One region of the Nguyenibacter vanlangensis genome, then DNA from elsewhere that is predicted to be linked to it. Evidence: riboswitches for the same ligand, from Rfam matches in the RefSeq annotation. Region 1 holds a riboswitch; the other holds the start of a gene.

Region 1 (8,758 bases):
CGCCCGCCCGACGATCTCCTCCGACGTGCCGTCGGAATAGCTGTTGGCCGTGTCCAGGAAATTGATCCCGGCCTCCAGCGCCTGACGGATCAGCGGCCGGCTGCGATCCTCGTCCAGCGTCCAGGGGTGCCGTCCGCGCTCCGGCACGCCATAGGTCATGCAGCCCAGGCAGATACGCGAAACCTGCAGGCCCGTCCGGCCCAGTCGCACATAATCCATGCCGCATTCCCTCCCTGTCGGCGACTCGCCCCGGACCGTCCCCGCGGGCGCCGGCCCCAGGGTAGCAGACCCCAGGACAGCAGACCCCAGGGCAGCAGACCCGAAGGCAGCAGACCCCAGGCAATAGACTCCGGAGCAGCGGACCGAGGGCAGCAGACCCGGCGCCCCCCTGTCAACGCCCAAGCGAGGGCCCGGCCCGTGGCGTGACCCGTGGGGGAGGGGACTACCTGACGCCGAAAATATCCTCCAGCGTGCGCGCCATCACCGACGGCTCCGGCGAGGTGCCGAACCACAGCCGCACGCTGATCACCCCCTGGTTGACCAGCATGCCCAGCCCGTCCAGCGTCACGCAGCCCCGCTTCTCCGCCGCGCGCAGCAGCGCGGTCTTCGGCGGGTTGGGGATCACGTCGGCCACCACCAGGCCCGGACGCAGGCTGTCGCAATCGATCGCAGGCATCGCCTCCGCGTCGCCCAGCCCCACCGACGTGGCGTTGATCAGGATCTGCGTGTCCTCGGGCACCGCGAACGCCCCGTCCCACGCCACGAAACGCGCGTCGGCCGGCGTCGATTCGGTGATCAGCGCCGCGATGTCCTGCCCCCGCCGCGCATCGCGGTTGACGATCGTCAGGTGCCGCGCCCCGGCCAGCGCCAGTTCCACGGCAATGGCTCGCGCCGCGCCGCCCGCCCCCAGCAGGCAGACCGTCTTCCCCGCCGGATCCATGACCTGCGTCAGCGAGGTCAGGAACCCCTTGCCGTCCGTATTCTCGCCGATCAGCGCGCCGTCACGGATGACCACGCAATTCACCGCGCCGATGATCGCCGCCGATTCCGCCAGCCGGTCCAGGTGCGACAGGATCGCGACCTTGTGCGGGATCGAACAGTTGAACCCGGCCCACCCCATGGCCTTGGCGCCCCGCACGGCATCCGCCAGCCCCTCGGGCTTCACGTCGCAATTGATATAGCGGGCATTCATCCCGTGATGGCGATACGCCGCCTCGATCATCGCGACGGTCGGATTGTCCGCGCACGGGGTGGAAAAGGATCCGGTCAGCGCGGCAAGAAAATTATGGGACGTCATTGGGGCCTCCTCGACATGCTCTCGTCTGGGGTCCGCCTTCCGGGGCGGCCCGCGGCGTGTTCGGCCCGACAGGGTTGCATAGCTATGCAGGCCTGTCACCCACCTCCTGCGCCCGCCGCGCCTTTCCCGCCCGGTCCGCGCCCGCGTCGTCCCCGGTGGCGCCCGCATCCCCGCCGCCCGCATCATCGCCGCCCGCATCATCGCTGCCCGCATCTCCGGCCGCCGCACCGGTGCTGCCGCGCTCCACCAGCCGCGCGGCCACCGCGCGGGTTCGCCCCATGGCCGCGTTCGACGGATCGGCCAGCGCCGCCGTCAGCATCTCCAGCGCGGCGCCGGCCATCCGTTCCACCTGCTGGTCGAACGACGTCAGGTCATAGGCCCGCCACCCCGCCTGCGGAATATTGTCATAGCCGATCACCAGCACGTCGCCCGGCACCGACAACCCCGCATCGCGCAGCGCGTCGATCGCCCCGCACGCCATCAGGTCATTGCCGCAGAACAGCCCCTCCGGCGGCTGTCGGGCCCGCAGCAGCCGCCGCATGGCGTCATACCCGCCGGCATGGCTGTCATCGCCCGCGATCGCGACCGGCGGCGCCAGGCCCCGCGCCGCCACCCCCTCCGCGAACCCGCGCCCGCGCTCGCGCGCGGCGGCGCTCTCGCGGGGCCCCGCCAGCCACCCGGCCGCCCGCACGCCCCGCGCGGCCAGCAGGGCGGCCGCCTGCCGCCCGGCGGCACGATTGTTCGACCGTACGGTGGAAATCCACGGCCCCGTCAGGCGCGAATTGAAACAGACGGTCGGAACGCGCAGCGCCGACAGCGCCTCGGCCGCCGCGCGGCTGCCGACCGCCAGCGCGGTGACCGCCGCATCGACCCGATAGCCCGCCAGTTGCTCCAGCGCGCCGTCCAGCGCCAGCGCATCGTCCACCCGCACCAGCAGCACCTGCAACCCCAGCGCCCGCAGGGCCACCGCGAAATGGTCCAGCACGGCGGCATAGAACGGATTATCCAGCCCGCCCACCACCACCCCGACCATGTGCGACCGGCCGGACTGCATGATGGCCGGAATCCGGTTGGGCCGGTATCCCAGCGCCGCCGCCGCTTCCAGCACCCTCGCGCGCGTCGGCGCCGACACGCCGCCGGCGGCGGAAAACGTCCGCGACACCGCCGATTGCGACACCCCGGCCAGCCGCGCGACGTCGGTCGAGGACACGGCGCGGCGCGTCACGCGCCCACCCGTCACGCGCCTACCCTGGCGGCACGGGACGCGCGCGAAACGATGGCATATGATCCTCGGGCGATCGGTTCGGACGGGGCAGGCATCATGCGGGTATTTTCACGATGGACGCCTATCCGGCAAGCACGCCCGGCCCGCGCCCCGGCACGGCTCTGCCTGCTGGCGCTCCTGGCCGGCTGCGCGGCGGCGCCGGGGCCGGCGCCCTCCTGCGACCCCCTGCCGCCCGACACGCTGCCGCTCTACCTGGTCGACCGGGGCTGGCACACCGAAATCGGCATCCCGGCGGCCGACCTCACGGGACCGCTGGCCTATTTCCGCCAGGTCTTCCCCGGCGCGCGCACCGTCCTGTTCGGCTACGGCAAGAAGACATTCTTCACCGCCCCGACGTCCAGCCCGGAAGAATATCTGATCGGCCCGTTCCCCGGCCCGGCCGTCATCCAGGTCTTCGCCCTGACCGTCGCGCCGCCGCAGGCCTATGCCCCCGGCACCGTCGTCACCCTGCCGCTCCCGCCCGCCGGGATGGCGCGCCTCTCCGCCTTCATCGGCGATGATCTGGTGCCAGGGCAAAGAACAATGGGGCAAGGAACAATGGGGCAAGGAACATCGGGCCAAGGAACATCGGGCCAGGGGACGTTGGGCCAGGGGACGTTGGGGCAGGAAACTACGGGGCGAGAGGAACGGCCGCGCCTGGTGGCGGTCGGGCACCTGCCCGAAAGCCTCTTCTACGCGGCGCGCAGCCGCTACACCCTGTTCCACACCTGCAACGGATGGGTGGAGCAGGCCCTGCGGCAGGCCGGGCTGCCCATACCCGACGGCCGGGCGATCTTCGCCGGACAGGTCATGCGCAAGGGCCGGCAGGCCGCCCGCCGGCTCTGCCCGCTTCCACCCCCGCCGTCGGACGGCGCGCGATGAACGCGCGCGATCCGTTCAGGCGATTCATTCAGGGGCAGGGCGGCTGGGTGCCGTCCGGACACACCACGTCGGTGCCGCGCGGCACGACGATCACATTATGCGCACGGGGCGGATGATCGTCGCCATCGCCGCTGAAGGAACTGCACGCGGCCAGCGGCAGCAGGCTCAAACCCAGGACGGCAAGCAGGCAGGGACGGCGCAGGGAGAAAGCGGCCGACATATCGAAAGACCTTCCGCAAAAGGGTGCATGAACAAGCATATAATCAAACGTATTGCCCACGCACCGGTTCCTGCATCGTCATGATTCCCCGCCGCGCCGTCCCAGCAGCCGGCACAGCGCCAGCGACGCGTCCGCCCGGTTCAGCGTATAGAAATGAAATTGCGACACGCCCGCCGCGCGCAACTGGGCGCACAGCGCGGCGGCAACCGCCGTGGTGACCATCGCCCGCGCCCCCGGCTGCGCGTCCAGCCCATCGAACAGGCGCCGCATCCAGTCGGGCACGCGCGCGCCGCACATCTCGGCAAAGCGATAGGCCTGCGCCACGTTCCCCACCGGCAGGATCCCCGGCACGATCTCCGCATCGATCCCCGCCGCCGCCGCGCGGTCGCGAAACCGCAGGAAACTCTCGGCCTCGAAGAAGAATTGCGTGATCGCCCGGCACGCCCCGGCATCGATCTTGGCCTTCAGGTTGTCCAGGTCCGCCTGCGGGCTCCGCGCCTCGGGATGGGTCTCCGGATAGGCCGCGACCGAAATCTCGAACGGCGCCACCCGCCGCAGGCCTGCGACCAGCGCCGCCGCGTTCTCATATCCCTCCGGATGCGGCACGAACCGCCCGCCAGGCTCGGCCGCATCGCCGCGCAGCGCGACGATATGCCGCACCCCCGCCTGCCAATAGTCCCGCGCCACCGCGTCCACCTCGGCGCGCGACGCCCCGACGCAGGTCAGGTGGCCCGCCACCGGCACGGCATGGTCGCGCACCATCTCGCGCAGCACCGCCAGCGTCCGGTCGCGCGTCGACCCGCCCGCGCCATAGGTCACGGACACGAAGCGCGGCCCCAGCGGCGCCAGGCCGGCCACCGCCTGGCGCAGCCCGTCCGCCATCTTCTCGGTCTTGGGCGGAAAGAATTCGAACGACACCCCGATCTCCGCGTCCGGCGCCTCGGCCGGGGCAAGCCACGGAAACGGGCCGGCGGCGTGTCCAGGCTGGGATAGGCCGGGAAGGGAAAGGCCGGGAAGGGAAAGAAAAGACATGCGGGCCGGCTCCTCGGCAATCATCATCGGGAAATAAAGGATCAGGAAACGAAAGAAGCAGGCGGCGAGCGCTCAGCGGCCGTCGGCCGCGCGGCGGCCCAGCCACAGCTTGACGGTCAGCTCGCCATCCAGGCGCACCGGCTCTTCGGCGCGCAACCCGGCGGCGGCGAACCATTCGGCCATGTGCGCGTCGGAAAATCCCAGTCGCACATGCGCATCGCGCTCGCGCAAATCCTCGCGCTCATGCGGGGCGAAATCCACGACCAGCAGCCGCCCGCCCGGCGCCAGCAGCCGCGCCGCCTCGGCGATCGCGGCGGCCGGGTGCTGCGCGTAATGCAGCACCTGGTGCATCACCGCCACGTCCGCGGCACCGGCCGCCAGCGGCAGCGCATACATGTCGCCCTGCCGCAATTCCGCATTTTCCAACGCCGCCTGGGCCAACGCCGCCTGGGTCAGCCCCACCTGGGCCAGTTTGGTCCGCGCCAGGCGCAGCATCGCCGGGCTGCGGTCGAACCCGACCGCGCTGTCCGCCCGGGGGGCCAGCAATTCCAGCATCCGCCCCGTCCCGGTGCCGATATCCACCAGCCGCCCGATCGGCTCCGGCGCCAGAACGCGCAGGATCGCGGCCTCGACATCGCCCTCCGCGACATGCAGCGAGCGGATCGCGTCCCAGTTCGCCGCATGGGTCTCGAAATAATCCTCCGCCGCCATCGCCCGCACCGTACGCACCGCCTTCAGCCGGGCGATGTCCGCCGCGCGCTCGGCGTCGTCATGCCGGTCCCACCGGTCCATGGCGGCCAGCAGCGGCCCGAAATCCTCCTCCGTCCCCAGCGTCAGGAACACCCAGCTCCCTTCCTTGCGACGCTCCGCCAGCCCGGCCGCCACCAGGATCTTCACATGGCGCGACACGCGCGGCTGGCTCTGCCCCAGCACCTGCGCGATCTCGCCGACGGACAGTTCCATCGTGCGCAGCAACGCCAGGATCCGCAGCCGCGTCGGATCGGCCAGGGCCTGGAAAATGACAAGCGATCGGCTCATGAACGTCACATATAACGATATCCTTATATGTGCAATTCCTATTGACTCATTTTTTCCATTCCTGTCCTAATCCGACCGCCATGGTTCCGCACCCAGTCTTCCGGCGTCGCGGCGAAGAGGGAAGCCGGTGCGAATCCGGCGCTGCCCCCGCAACTGTAGGCGGCGAGCACCGGTCCATCCGCGCCACTGGGAATCTCTACCGAGAGAGACCCCGGGAAGGCAGGACCGGCTGCTGTGACCCGCAAGCCAGGAGACCTGCCATGGCCGAAGAAATCCTCCGGCGGGGTGTCCGGACGGGTCGCGCCCCACCGCGCCGGCGACCTGCCGGCGCGGCCGGCCTCGCGCGCCTGTCCGCCGGCCCGCCCCAACTGTCGAGGCTGTCATGACCGTCACCGTCGCCACACTGGGCTTTCCCCGCATCGGCCCCAGGCGAGAACTGAAACAGGCGCTGGAAGAACACTGGGCCGGAAACGGCGACGAGGCCGCACTCCAGGCCGCGGCCGCACGCCTGCGCGCGGACAACTGGATCTGGCAGCGCGATCGCGGCGCCGACATCATCCCGTCCAATGATTTCTCGCTGTACGACCATGTGCTGGACATGTCGGTCATGGTCGGGGCCATCCCGTCCCGCTATGGCTGGTCCGGCGGCCCGGTCGACAGCGCGACCTATTTCGCCATGGCCCGCGGCACCCGGGGCGACGCGGCGGCAGGCTGCGCGCACGGCCACGCCGATGCCGCCAGCGCCGATGCCTCCGGTACCGATACCGCCGGGGGCCTGCCCGCCGCGGAAATGACCAAATGGTTCGACACCAACTATCACTACCTGGTGCCGGAATTCTCCGCCGATCAGGTCTTCCGCCTGTCCTCGGCCAAGCCGGTGGATGAGTATCTCCAGGCCCGCGCGCTCGGCATCGAAACCCGCCCCGTCCTGCTGGGGCCGATCAGCTACCTGCTGCTGGGCAAGGCCCGCGGCGGCGCCTTCGACCCGCTGTCGCTGCTGCCGCGCCTGCTGCCGGTCTATGTCGCCATCCTGCGCGCCCTGGCCGATGCCGGCGCCGGCTGGGTGCAGATCGACGAACCCTGCCTGGTCACCGACCTGACCGACGCGGCCCGCGCCGCCTATGGCCGCGCCTATGCGCAGCTCGCGGCCGGCGCCGGGGTGCGCCTGATGCTGGCGACCTATTTCGGCGCGCTGGGCGACAATCTCGACACCGCGCTCGCCCTGCCGGTCGACGGGCTGCATATCGACCTGGTGCGCGCACCGGACCAGCTCGGCCCCGTCCTGGCGGCGGCGCGCCCCGACCTGGTCCTGTCCCTGGGCGTCATCGACGGCCGCAATGTCTGGCGCGCCGACCTCCAGGCGCTGCTGGACCGCATCGCCCCGGCCGTGCGCACCGGGCGGACCATCCAGCTCGCCCCCTCCTGCTCCCTGCTGCACACCCCGCTGGACCTCGACCGCGAAACCGCGCTGGACGGCGAAATCCGCTCCTGGCTGGCCTTCGCGGTGCAGAAGATCACCGAACTCGCCACCCTGGCCCGGGCGCTGAATGACGGACCGGCCGCGGTGCGGGCCGAACTGGACGCGGCATCGGCGGCCGCCGCGTCGCGCGGCACCTCGCCGCGCATCCACGACCCGTCGGTCCAGCAGCGGATGGCGGCGATCGACCCCGCCCAGGCCCGCCGCGCCTCGCCCTTCGCCGTCCGCCAGGCGGCGCAGCGCGCCCGGCTCGGCCTGCCCGCCTTTCCCACCACCACCATCGGCTCCTTCCCCCAGACCGGCGACGTGCGCCAGGCCCGCGCCGCCCATGCCCGCGGCACCCTGTCGGACGCGGCCTATGATTCGTTCCTGCGCGCCGAAATCGTCCGCGCCGTGCAATGGCAGGAAGAAGCCGGGCTCGACGTGCTGGTCCACGGCGAATTCGAACGCAACGACATGGTGCAATATTTCGGCGAACGCCTGTCGGGCTTCGCCTTCACCCGCCATGCCTGGGTCCAGTCCTACGGCTCGCGCTATGTCCGCCCGCCGATCATCTACGGCGACGTCCGGCGCCCCGAACCGATGACGGTCGCCTGGTGGCGCTATGCCCAGTCCCTGACCGACCGGCCGATGAAGGGCATGCTGACCGGCCCGGTCACCATCCTCAACTGGTCCTTCGTCCGCGACGACCAGCCGCGTGAACGGACCTGCCGCCAGATCGCCCTCGCCATCCGCGACGAGGTCACGGACCTCGAAGCGGCCGGCGCCGCCATCATCCAGATCGACGAGGCCGCACTGCGCGAGGGCCTGCCCCTGCGCCGCGCCGACTGGCAGGCTTACCTGGACTGGGCGGTGGCCTGCTTCGGCATCGCCGCCTCGGGCGTGGCCGACGCGACCCAGATCCACACCCACATGTGCTACTCGGAATTCAACGACATCATCGACGCCATCGCCGCGATGGACGCCGACGTCATCTCGATCGAGACCGCACGCTCCAGGATGGACCTGCTTGACGCTTTCACCGGGCGCCGCTACCCGGCGGAAATCGGTCCGGGCGTCTACGACATCCACTCGCCCCGCGCCCCCGCCGCCGGCGAGATGCTCGACCTGCTGCGCGCCGCCGCCGGCCGGATCGACCCCGACCGGCTCTGGGTCAACCCCGATTGCGGGCTCAAGACCCGCAAATGGCCCGAGGTCCGCACCGCCATAGCCGCCATGGTGGACGCGGCGCGCCGGATGCGCGCCGCCTGAAGCACCCCGCGCCTTGCGCCGGGGCGCGAGACCGGGTTGGCTGGATGAAACAGTCGCGACTCGCATCCAGCCGCCGGAGAACCCCCAACGTGTCATCCCACCTCAATCGCGCGCTCGGCCCCTGGCAATTGATGTTCACCGGGCTCAGCGCCATGATCGGGTCGGGATGGCTGTTCGGGGCGGAACGCGCGGCCTCGACCGCCGGTCCGGCGGCCACCCTGGCCTGGCTGCTGGGGGCCTTCATCGCGCTGGTCATCGCCGCCGTCGCCACCGAACTGGGCGGCATGTTCCCGGTGG
Region 2 (8,758 bases), 2.0 Mb from region 1:
ACCAGATAGAGACGTTCGCACGTCATGCCGCCCAGGAATTCCGACAGAAGATCCGCGCGGCAATCGCGCGTGCCCAGGTGTACGTCGGAAAGGAAGACGGTCCGGTAACTGGCCGACGCAAGCCGGTCGTTCAGAATCACGTTCATCGCGGACAGCACACCCAGATGAAAGACGGGCTTCTTCTACCCGGAACCGTCCATTACTTTTGTGTATCTTTCATGAAATCGGCGGCAGGGCGCGAGCCGCCCCGTGTTGCGCGCCCTCACTCCGTCAGCGACCAGGGGATGACCGCCTGGCCGATGCGCCGGACCGCGACACCATAGACCGCCTGCATGGCCATGTCGGTCAGGACGTCCTGCGGCAGGCCGTCCGCCACGACGCGCCCGGCCTGCATCAGCATCACCCGGTCGCAGAAGCGCGCCGCCAGCGCCAGGTCGTGCAGCACCACCGCCACCCCCGTCCCCCCCGCCGCCAGCCGCCGGAACGACGCCATGACGTTCAGCGCGTGCGCCGGGTCCAGGGCCGCGACCGGCTCGTCGGCCAGCAGATAGGCGGCTTCGACCGCCAGGGCGCGCGCCAGGCGCATCCGCGCCCGCTCGCCCCCCGACAGCATGCTGCCGGGCCGCGCGCGCAGGTCCAGCAGGTCCGTCTCGCGCAGCGCGCGGGTGATCGCCTCCCGGTCGCGGGCCCGTTCCGGATGGGCCCGGTGCGGCAGGCGGCCCAGCGCGACCAGGTCCTCGACCCGCATCGGCGGCGGCGGCACGTCCTCCTGCGGCAGGAAGGACAGGTGCCGGGCCCGCCATCCGGCCGCCGCCGCCGCCAGGTCGCGCCCATCCAGCACGGCGCCGCCCGCATCCGGCCGCTGCATGCCGGCCATGACGCGCAGCAAGGTGCTCTTGCCCGCGCCGTTCGGGCCGATCAGCCCCAGCACCTCGCCCGGCGCCAGCCGCGCCGCCGCATCGTCCAGGATCGTCCGCCCCGCCAGGGACAGGGTGGCGCCGCGCACATATAAGCCATCCCTGGGCAAACCATCCTTGGGCAGGCCATCCCTGGGCAGGCCGTTCATGACACGCCCCGGCGCATGGCGACCACCCGGTGGAAGAAGACCGGCGCGCCCATCAGCGCGGTGACCACGCCGATCTGCAATTCCGTGCCGCCCGACAGCAGCCGCACCGCCGCGTCCGAGACCAGCAGCAGCAACGCCCCGCCCAGCGCGGCCGGCAGCAGCAGCCGCGCGGGCTGGTGCCCGGTCAGCGGCCGCAGCAGATGCGGGATGATCAGCCCGACGAAGCCGATCGCCCCGCTGACCGCGACCGACGACCCGACCGCCAGCGCCGCGCCCAGGATCACCCGCGCCTGCACCCCGCGCGCGCCGCGCAGGCGAAAGCCCAGGCTTTCCGCCACCTCGTCGCCCAGCGCCAGCGCATCCAGCGCCCGCGCGGTCGTCATCATCAGGATCCAGCCGGCGATGATCCCGGGCAGGCTGACCCATACATGGGTGAAGGTCCGGTCGGTCAGCGACCCCATGACCCAGCGCATGATCTCGAACGACGCATAGGGGCTGGGCATCAGGTTCAGCGCCAGCGCCGTCAGCGCGGCGGCGAAGCTGCTCAGCGCGGCCCCGGCCAGCAGCAGGACCAGCGCCCCGCCCTGCCCCACCAGGCCCATCAGCAGCAGCACCGCCAGCAGCGCCCCGGCCAGCCCGCCCAGCGGCAGCATCAGCACCGACACCGCCGTCAGCCCGGTATAGAAGACCAGGACCGACCCCAGGGCCGCGCCGCCCGATACCCCCAATATGCCCGGATCGGCCAGCGGATTGCGCAGATAGCCCTGCAGCACCGCGCCGGACAGGCCCAGCGTGGCGCCGACCGACGCCGCCAGCAGGGCCCGCGGCAGGCGCAGCTCGCCCAGGATCACCGCGCCGGCGCTGTGCCGCCCCGCCAGCAGGTCGCGCAGCGCCGGCAGGAAGGCGATGCGGCTATCCCCCCAGGCCAGCGACAGCAGCAGCAACGCCAGGACGGCGCCGGCCAAGGCGCCCAGCAAGGGCAGGTCGCGGCGATCGATCATCGGCCGGCCTCCTGCGCCGGATCGGAATATTCCGGGGCGGGACGTTCCCCGGCGACATGCTCCAGGGCGAAATGCTCCAGGGCCTGGCGGGCCTGCGCCAGCCGGTCCAGCGTATCCAGCGTCTGCGGCAGCCCGCACAGCCACAGCCGGCCGGGCAGCGACAGGCGATGCGCGCCGGGAAAGGCCGCGCGCAGCGCCGGATGGTCCAACAGGTCCTGCGCCAGCGAGGTGCCGGTCTCCGAACGGATCAGCACCAGCAGGTCGGGCGGCCGGGCAATCAGATCCTCGATCGGCAGATAGGCCGCATGACGATGCCCCATGGTGGCGGCGAAGTTGCGGAACCCCGCATGGGCCAGCATATCGTCGGCCAATGTCCCCGTACCCGTCACGAAGCCGTTGGCGGCATAGAGCGCGGCGACCGGGTCGCCGCCCCCGGGCGCGGCCGGCCGGGCGATCGGCCGGGCGGCCAGGCGCCGTTCGAACGCGCCGGCCAGGGCGGCGCCCCGTTCGGGCACGCCGGCCGCCTCGGCCAGCGCGCGGAACTGGCCCGGTATGTCCGCCAGCCGCTCGGCCGGCGCGAACTGCACCACCGTCAAGCCGGCCTGGCGCGCCGCCAGCAGGGCGGTCATCGCCGTATAGTTTCCGCCGACCACCAGGTCGGGCCGGGCCGCCACCACGGCCTCGGCCGTCGGGCGGATCGTCGGCACCGCCCGCGCCGCATCGCACAACATCGAATAGGCGCAATCGCGCGCCAGCGGCGACAGGCCGGCGATGTCCTGCGGCGGGACCAGCAGCAGCAGCATCTGGTCGGTGCACAGGTTCAGCGAGACGATCCGGTGCCGCGCCGCCGCCCCCGCGCGCGCCATGGCCGGAATCGCCAGCAGCAGGGCGGCCATTACAGAGGCAAGCAGGGCGCGGGCGGGCAGGCGCATGTCAGTAGGCCAGCGTCACGCCGCCATAGCCGGCCCGGCCGGGCTGGAGATAGCCGATCGGATTTTCATATTGCCGGTTCAGCAGATTGTCGGCCCGCGCGAACACCGACAGGTGGCGGTTGACGCGATAGCGCGCGGCGATGTCGATAGTGACGTAGCCGGGGGCGCGGACATCGCTTTGCATGCCGTAGCGATCGACGTCGCGCCAATGGCTCAGGAACACCAGGCTGCCCGAGACCGTCAGGTCGCGCGTGGCGCGCCAGACGGGGCTGAAGCTGATCTTGTGTTCCGGCCGGCGCTGCAATTCCTGGCCCGTATCGGCATTTTTCGCGACCGTCCAGGTATAGTTCAGCATCAGGTCCAGCGTGTCCAGCGCCTTCCAGCCGATGAAGGATTCCACCCCATGCAGACGGGCCCGCGCGACATTGACATAGGTATAGTCATAGCCGGACAGCCCGGTGGTGATCAGGTTGTCGACCTTGCTCTGATACCAGGTCGCGCCCATCGTCAGCCGCCCGCGCAGCAGGCGCTGTTCGATGCCGGCATCATAGCCCAGCAGGCGCTCGGCCTTCAGGTTCGGATTGGCCAAAAAGAAATAGGCCGGATAGCTGACGAACAACTGGCTCAGCGACGGACCGTGATAGCCCGACCCGGCGCTGGCCTTGATGACCGTGCCGGTGCCGGGCACATGGATGGCGGGCGCCGCGCGCCACGTCACGTAATTGCCGTAGCGCGAATTGGAATCGTATCGGATGTTCGCCGCGCCGTACAGGATCTTGCGCCACTGGCCCTGATACTGGCCGTACCCGGCATTGGTATCGGTATGCGCCGAGATCGGGCTGTTCAGGATGGCCTCGTGGATATGTTCGGCCCCCACCAGCAGACTGCCCGCGCGGCCCAGGTCGGCGGTGCCGTGCCAGTCGATCTTCACCCGTTCGCCGCGATAGAAGCTGGGATTGCCGTCGTCCGGCCCCACCGGTTCGTCCACCGTCAGATCGCGGCTGCGATAGGCCGTGTAGCCCACGCCGAGAATCTGATCGAACCGCCCGCCGAACGAGCGCAGATGCGCCGTGCCGCGCACCACGGCCTCGTTCAGGTTCTGGGTGCTGCGGCCCTGGGTCGGCTCGGGGGGATAGGTGTTGTAGTCGCTGTCGACATAGCGGTACGTCGCCTGCGTCAGGTGCGCCGTCAGCCCCAGGTCGAAATTGTCGGTCACGTCATAGCCCAGGCGGATATTGGCCGAGCGATTGTCGTTGCCGTTGCCCGGCACGTTCAGCCCCGGCGGAATCAGCCGCGGCGGCGTCACCGGCACGCTGGAGACGTGGCTGTGGGTCAGATAGACCGAATAATGGAACCGCTGCCGACTGCCGCGCAGTCCCAGCGCCTCGCCGGTGGTGCCGAAACTGCCGCCCTCGACGCGCAGCGTGGCCTTCATCGGCCCCTCGCCCGCGATCGAGGTGATGTCGATGACCCCGCCCATCGCATCCGCGCCGTACAGGCCGCTTTGCGGACCACGCAGGATCTCCACCCGGCCGATCCCGTCGGTCAGGAACTGCGCGGCATCGAACGCGCCGTTCGGATTGCTGGGATCGTTGATGTCCATGCCGTCCAGCCGCACCTTCACTTCGTTGGCATTGGTGCCGCGCATGAAGATCGAGGTCGTGCCCCCCGGCCCGCCGGTCTGGACCAGGTTCAGCCCCGGCTCCTGCAGCAGCAGGTCGGGCAGGGTGCGACGCTGGCGCAGCGCGATGTCCGCTTCGGTAATGACGCTGACGCTGGTGCCGATCTCATCGATGCGAACGGGGCGGCGGGCGGCGCTGACGGTGACGGATTCCGGCAACTGGTCCCCGCCCAGCGCCACCCGGACATGCTGCGCGCCCATGGCGACATGGGCCGGAGCCGATGCCGGGGCCGATGCCGAAATCGGGGCCGAAGTCGGGGCCGCAACCGGCGCGCCGGGCCGCGCCGCGGCCTTCTCTTCCGCCGCATCGGGCGCCTGCGCCAGCGCGCCGTTCCAGCCGGCGAACATCCCGGCGGACAGGGCCGAGGCAAAGAAGGTCGAGCGGGACAGGACCTGTCGAAAATCGTGCATCAAGTTTCGTTCTCGTGACCATGCGCGATTGCCACGAGACGAGACGGGCCCGCCCTTCCCCCGGAACGGATCCCCAGCTCGCCCGTCGGATCACCCCGCCCGACGGTTCCCGGTCGCAATCAGTGCTGACGGCAGGTCTCCTGGCTTGCGGCAAGACGTTCCGCATGGCCTTCCCGGAGACGAGAACCCCAGTGGCCCCGGGCCCGAACGCCCGGCGATGCGTGAACATGCCGCTTACAGTTGCGGGGGCAGCCGCAGGATTGGACCGGCCGGCCCGCACTGCGTTCCCTTTTAATCCTCGCACGCCTTTTCATCCGCGCGCGACGGAACCATCGCGCCCTTCATAGAAGCTGCGCCCCGCCTGTCAAGAAATCCGCCTGTCAGGAAAATGGCGCGCCGCCGCCGCCCAGGCCGGATGGCCGCCGAAATCCGCTTTGACGGCCACCGGGCCGGCTGGCACGATCGCGGCCGACGGCGTCCTGCGCAGACGCGAGGTGAAGAAAGCGCCGATGACCCCACATCCCCCCGACGACCCGGCAGCCGGCATGCACCCGGCGCTGCCCTTCCTGCTGGTGCGTCACCCGCCGGTGCAGGTCGCGCCCGGTACCTGCTACGGGCGGCTGGACCTGCCGCCCCGCCCGGGATGGGAGGCCCGCGCCGACGGGCTGGCGGTGCTGGCGCGCGGGGCGGGCCTGCGCGTGCTGTACACCGCGCCGGCCGCGCGCTGCCACCTGCCGGCCCGGCGCGTCGCCGAACGGGCCGGGCTGGCGCTGCATGTCGATCCCCGCCTGGCGGAACTGGATTTCGGCGCGTGGGAGGGCTTGGCCTGGGCGCGGATCGACCGGGCCGCGCTGGATGCCTGGGCCGCCGACCCCGAAGGTTTCGCCCCGCCCGGCGGCGAGAGCGGCCATGCGCTGCGCCGGCGCGTCGGCGCGTTCTGGACGGACATGCTGCAGGCGGGCCGGCCGGCCGGCGTCATGACGCATGGCGGGCCGCTGCGCCTGCTCGACGGACTGGCCGCGGGACGCACGCCCCGCCTGCTGGACCCGCCGCCGCCGCAGGGCGCCGCGCGGCTGTTTTCCGTCGTCCCGGCGGAATACGGGCCGGGGACCGAACATGGCGGCCGGCGCCTCAGCGCATGATCCAGGCCCGGCGGGCGGGGTTGCGCCGCTCCCACCCCTGGCGTTCCAGCTCGGGGGAATCCGCCGGCGTTTCAGGATGGCCGACGCACAGATAGGCCAGGAAATTCCAGCCCGGCTCGGCCTCCAGGATGGCGGCGACGCGGGCGGGGTCCAGGATCGACACCCAGCCCACCCCCAGCCCCGCGGCGGTGGCGGCCAGCCAGAATGTATGGATGGCCATCACCGCCGACCAGGTCGTGGTCTGGGGCATGGTCCGGCGCCCCAGCCCGCGCCCCTGGGCAGGATCAGCGTCGCAGAATACCGCGACATGATGGGGCGCGCGATCCAGGCCCGCGAGCTTCAGCGCCGCATAGCGCGCGGCCTCCGCCCCCGTCCGGGCGGCCAGCGCGTCCGCGTTGCAGCGGGCGAAATCCGCCCGGACCGCCGCCCGGCGCGCCGGCGCCTCGACCCGCACGAAGCGCCACGGCTCGCTCAGCCCGACCGAGGGCGCCAGGCAGGCGGTCGCCAGCAGCCGGTCCAGCACCGCCGGGTCCACCGGATCGGTCCGGAAATGCCGCACGTCGCGCCGCCAGACGAACAGCCGATCCAGCGCGTCGCGAAAATCATCCGAAAAACCGGGGGGCATATCGGCGCCTCGGCCGGAATCGTTCATCACAGGGCCATCGTCCGACACCCCCTGGTGTCCTGCCCGAATTTATTTCTGCGGATAGGCGAAGGTGAAGGATTCGCCGAACGGGGCCCAGAAGCCCGGCGTGCCCGTCTCCTTGTCCACATGGTGCATGAAACCGTTCGCCTCGGGCGCGCCATAGCGGAATTCCACCGTATAGGTCCCCGGCCCGTCCATGCGGACATTGTCCGCGTAATGCGGGCCGTCCTTGGCGGTCATGGCGTGCAGCGTGCCCGTTGCCGTCCAGGGGCTGCCGGCGCGGGTCAGCCTGTAGGTGATCGTCAGGTACGGCACCCAGGCCCCGTCCGGAAAGCCCCAGACATTGTCGGCGGTGGCATGGATGTCGGTTTCCAGATGGATGGACCCGGGGCCGGTCGGCATGCCCGCCATCATCGGCGCGACCTCGACCCCCACCAGGTAATTGGCGGCGATCTCCATGTCATGGGCATAGACCGGGCCGCCGATCGGATATTCCCGCGCCAGCGCGGGCGCGGCCCTCAGCACGCCCCCCAGCGGCACGGCGAGCAGGAAGGCGGCAAGATTCCGGACCATCATCGTTTTTTTCTTCCTGATCAGGTTAAGCATCGGCACGGACGGGGCGGCGGCCGACCCGGTAGCCGGCCACCAGCAGCACCAGCAGCGTCACCGCCCAGGCCACCAGTTGCACGCCGGTGGGACGGTCGGAATAGCCGGTCAGCGCCTTGGCCGCCCGTCCCGCCATGCTGCCATCGGACAGCAGCCAGGACGAGTCCCAGATCTCATAGCCCAGGGCCGGGATCAGGTCGTCATTGGCCAGCAGGGCCGCCGCCTGGCTGGCCATACCCGCCGCCAGCACCGCGACCAGCAGCCCGGTGACGGTAAACAGATGCCGCATCGGGATCACCACCAGGCCGCGATACAGCGCCCAGGACAGCGCACCGCCGGCCGCCACCCCCAGCAGGCCGCCGCCCAGCATGGCTGCCGGGCCCGACCCGGTCGAAACCGCGATCCCGTACAGGAACAGCACGACCTCGACCCCCTCGCGCAGCACGGCGACGGCCACCACCACGGCCAGAGCGGGCAGCGAACGTGCCCCGCTGGCCACCGCGTCGCCCATGTCCCGCATGTCCCGCGCCAGTTCGCGGCCATGCCGGGCCATCCACACCGTGTGCCAGCCCAGCATGACGACCGCCAGGCACAGGATCGCCGCCGAAAACACGTCCTGCCCGTTGCCCGACAGCGCCTGCGACAGCGCCCCGGCGAACAGCGCGACGATCGCCGCCCCCAGCACCCCGGCCCCGATCCCGCCGGCGACCCACAGGCCGCGCCCGGCAATGCCACGCGTGGCGGCCAGCACGATGCCGACGATCAGCCCGGCTTCCATCACCTCGCGAAAGACGATCAGCAGACTGCCCAGCATCTCAGTGCGTTCCTTCCTGCGCCGCGCCGTCCGCGGTCACCGTGCCCGTGGCCAGGTCGGGGTGATAATCGTCGAAGAATTTATAGGTGCCGGGATGCAGCGGCCCGGCATGGACGGTGATCGTGCCGCCCTGCACGACGATCTTCTCGAACTTCATGTCATAGCTCTCGAATTCGTCCACCGTGTCGTCCTGGTTGGTCAGCGTCATCAGGAAGCGCTGGCCGGCCGGGACGGTCACATGGTCCGGGCTGAAATGATGGTTCTTCACGACCAGATGCACCGGGTCCTGCGCCAGGGCGGCGGCCGGGGACAGGACCATGCCCGCCGCGCCCGCCGCCAGGATCAGGCGCATGGCGGCCATCGGGCCGCGGGCGCGGCGCGCCGGGGCGAAAGAGAGGCGCGGACGGAAGAAAGGCGCGGCACGCATGGGCGGATCCAGCAGAATCGTGCTTCGCTGCT

Evidence for each region. A riboswitch is a leader RNA that binds a small molecule or an ion and turns the genes downstream of it on or off. The one in region 1 is predicted to bind cobalamin.
Region 2: linked by a shared signal. The riboswitch ahead of AAC691_RS18955 (TonB-dependent receptor plug domain-containing protein) and the one ahead of metE (5-methyltetrahydropteroyltriglutamate--homocysteine S-methyltransferase) in region 1 are both predicted to bind cobalamin.

What each region holds. Positions count from the first base shown of each region.
Region 1 covers NZ_CP152276.1:1,278,447-1,287,204, reverse strand. The annotation lists gene AAC691_RS05840 (aldo/keto reductase) at 1-219, opposite strand, end outside; gene aroE (shikimate dehydrogenase) at 443-1,297, opposite strand; gene AAC691_RS05830 (LacI family DNA-binding transcriptional regulator) at 1,380-2,537, opposite strand; gene AAC691_RS05825 (DUF2459 domain-containing protein) at 2,574-3,443, shown strand; gene AAC691_RS05820 (hypothetical protein) at 3,472-3,663, opposite strand; gene metF (methylenetetrahydrofolate reductase [NAD(P)H]) at 3,742-4,695, opposite strand; gene AAC691_RS05810 (metalloregulator ArsR/SmtB family transcription factor) at 4,768-5,733, opposite strand; cobalamin riboswitch at 5,798-6,011, shown strand; gene metE (5-methyltetrahydropteroyltriglutamate--homocysteine S-methyltransferase) at 6,116-8,461, shown strand; gene AAC691_RS05800 (APC family permease) at 8,551-8,758, shown strand, end outside.
Region 2 covers NZ_CP152276.1:4,054,001-4,062,758, reverse strand. The annotation lists gene AAC691_RS18975 (UDP-2,3-diacylglucosamine diphosphatase) at 1-146, opposite strand, end outside; gene AAC691_RS18970 (ABC transporter ATP-binding protein) at 263-1,066, opposite strand; gene AAC691_RS18965 (iron ABC transporter permease) at 1,063-2,067, opposite strand; gene AAC691_RS18960 (ABC transporter substrate-binding protein) at 2,064-2,999, opposite strand; gene AAC691_RS18955 (TonB-dependent receptor plug domain-containing protein) at 3,001-5,028, opposite strand; cobalamin riboswitch at 5,204-5,440, opposite strand; gene AAC691_RS18950 (histidine phosphatase family protein) at 5,601-6,233, shown strand; gene bluB (5,6-dimethylbenzimidazole synthase) at 6,223-6,885, opposite strand; gene AAC691_RS18940 (iron transporter) at 6,928-7,455, opposite strand; gene AAC691_RS18935 (FTR1 family protein) at 7,478-8,299, opposite strand; gene AAC691_RS18930 (cupredoxin domain-containing protein) at 8,301-8,651, opposite strand.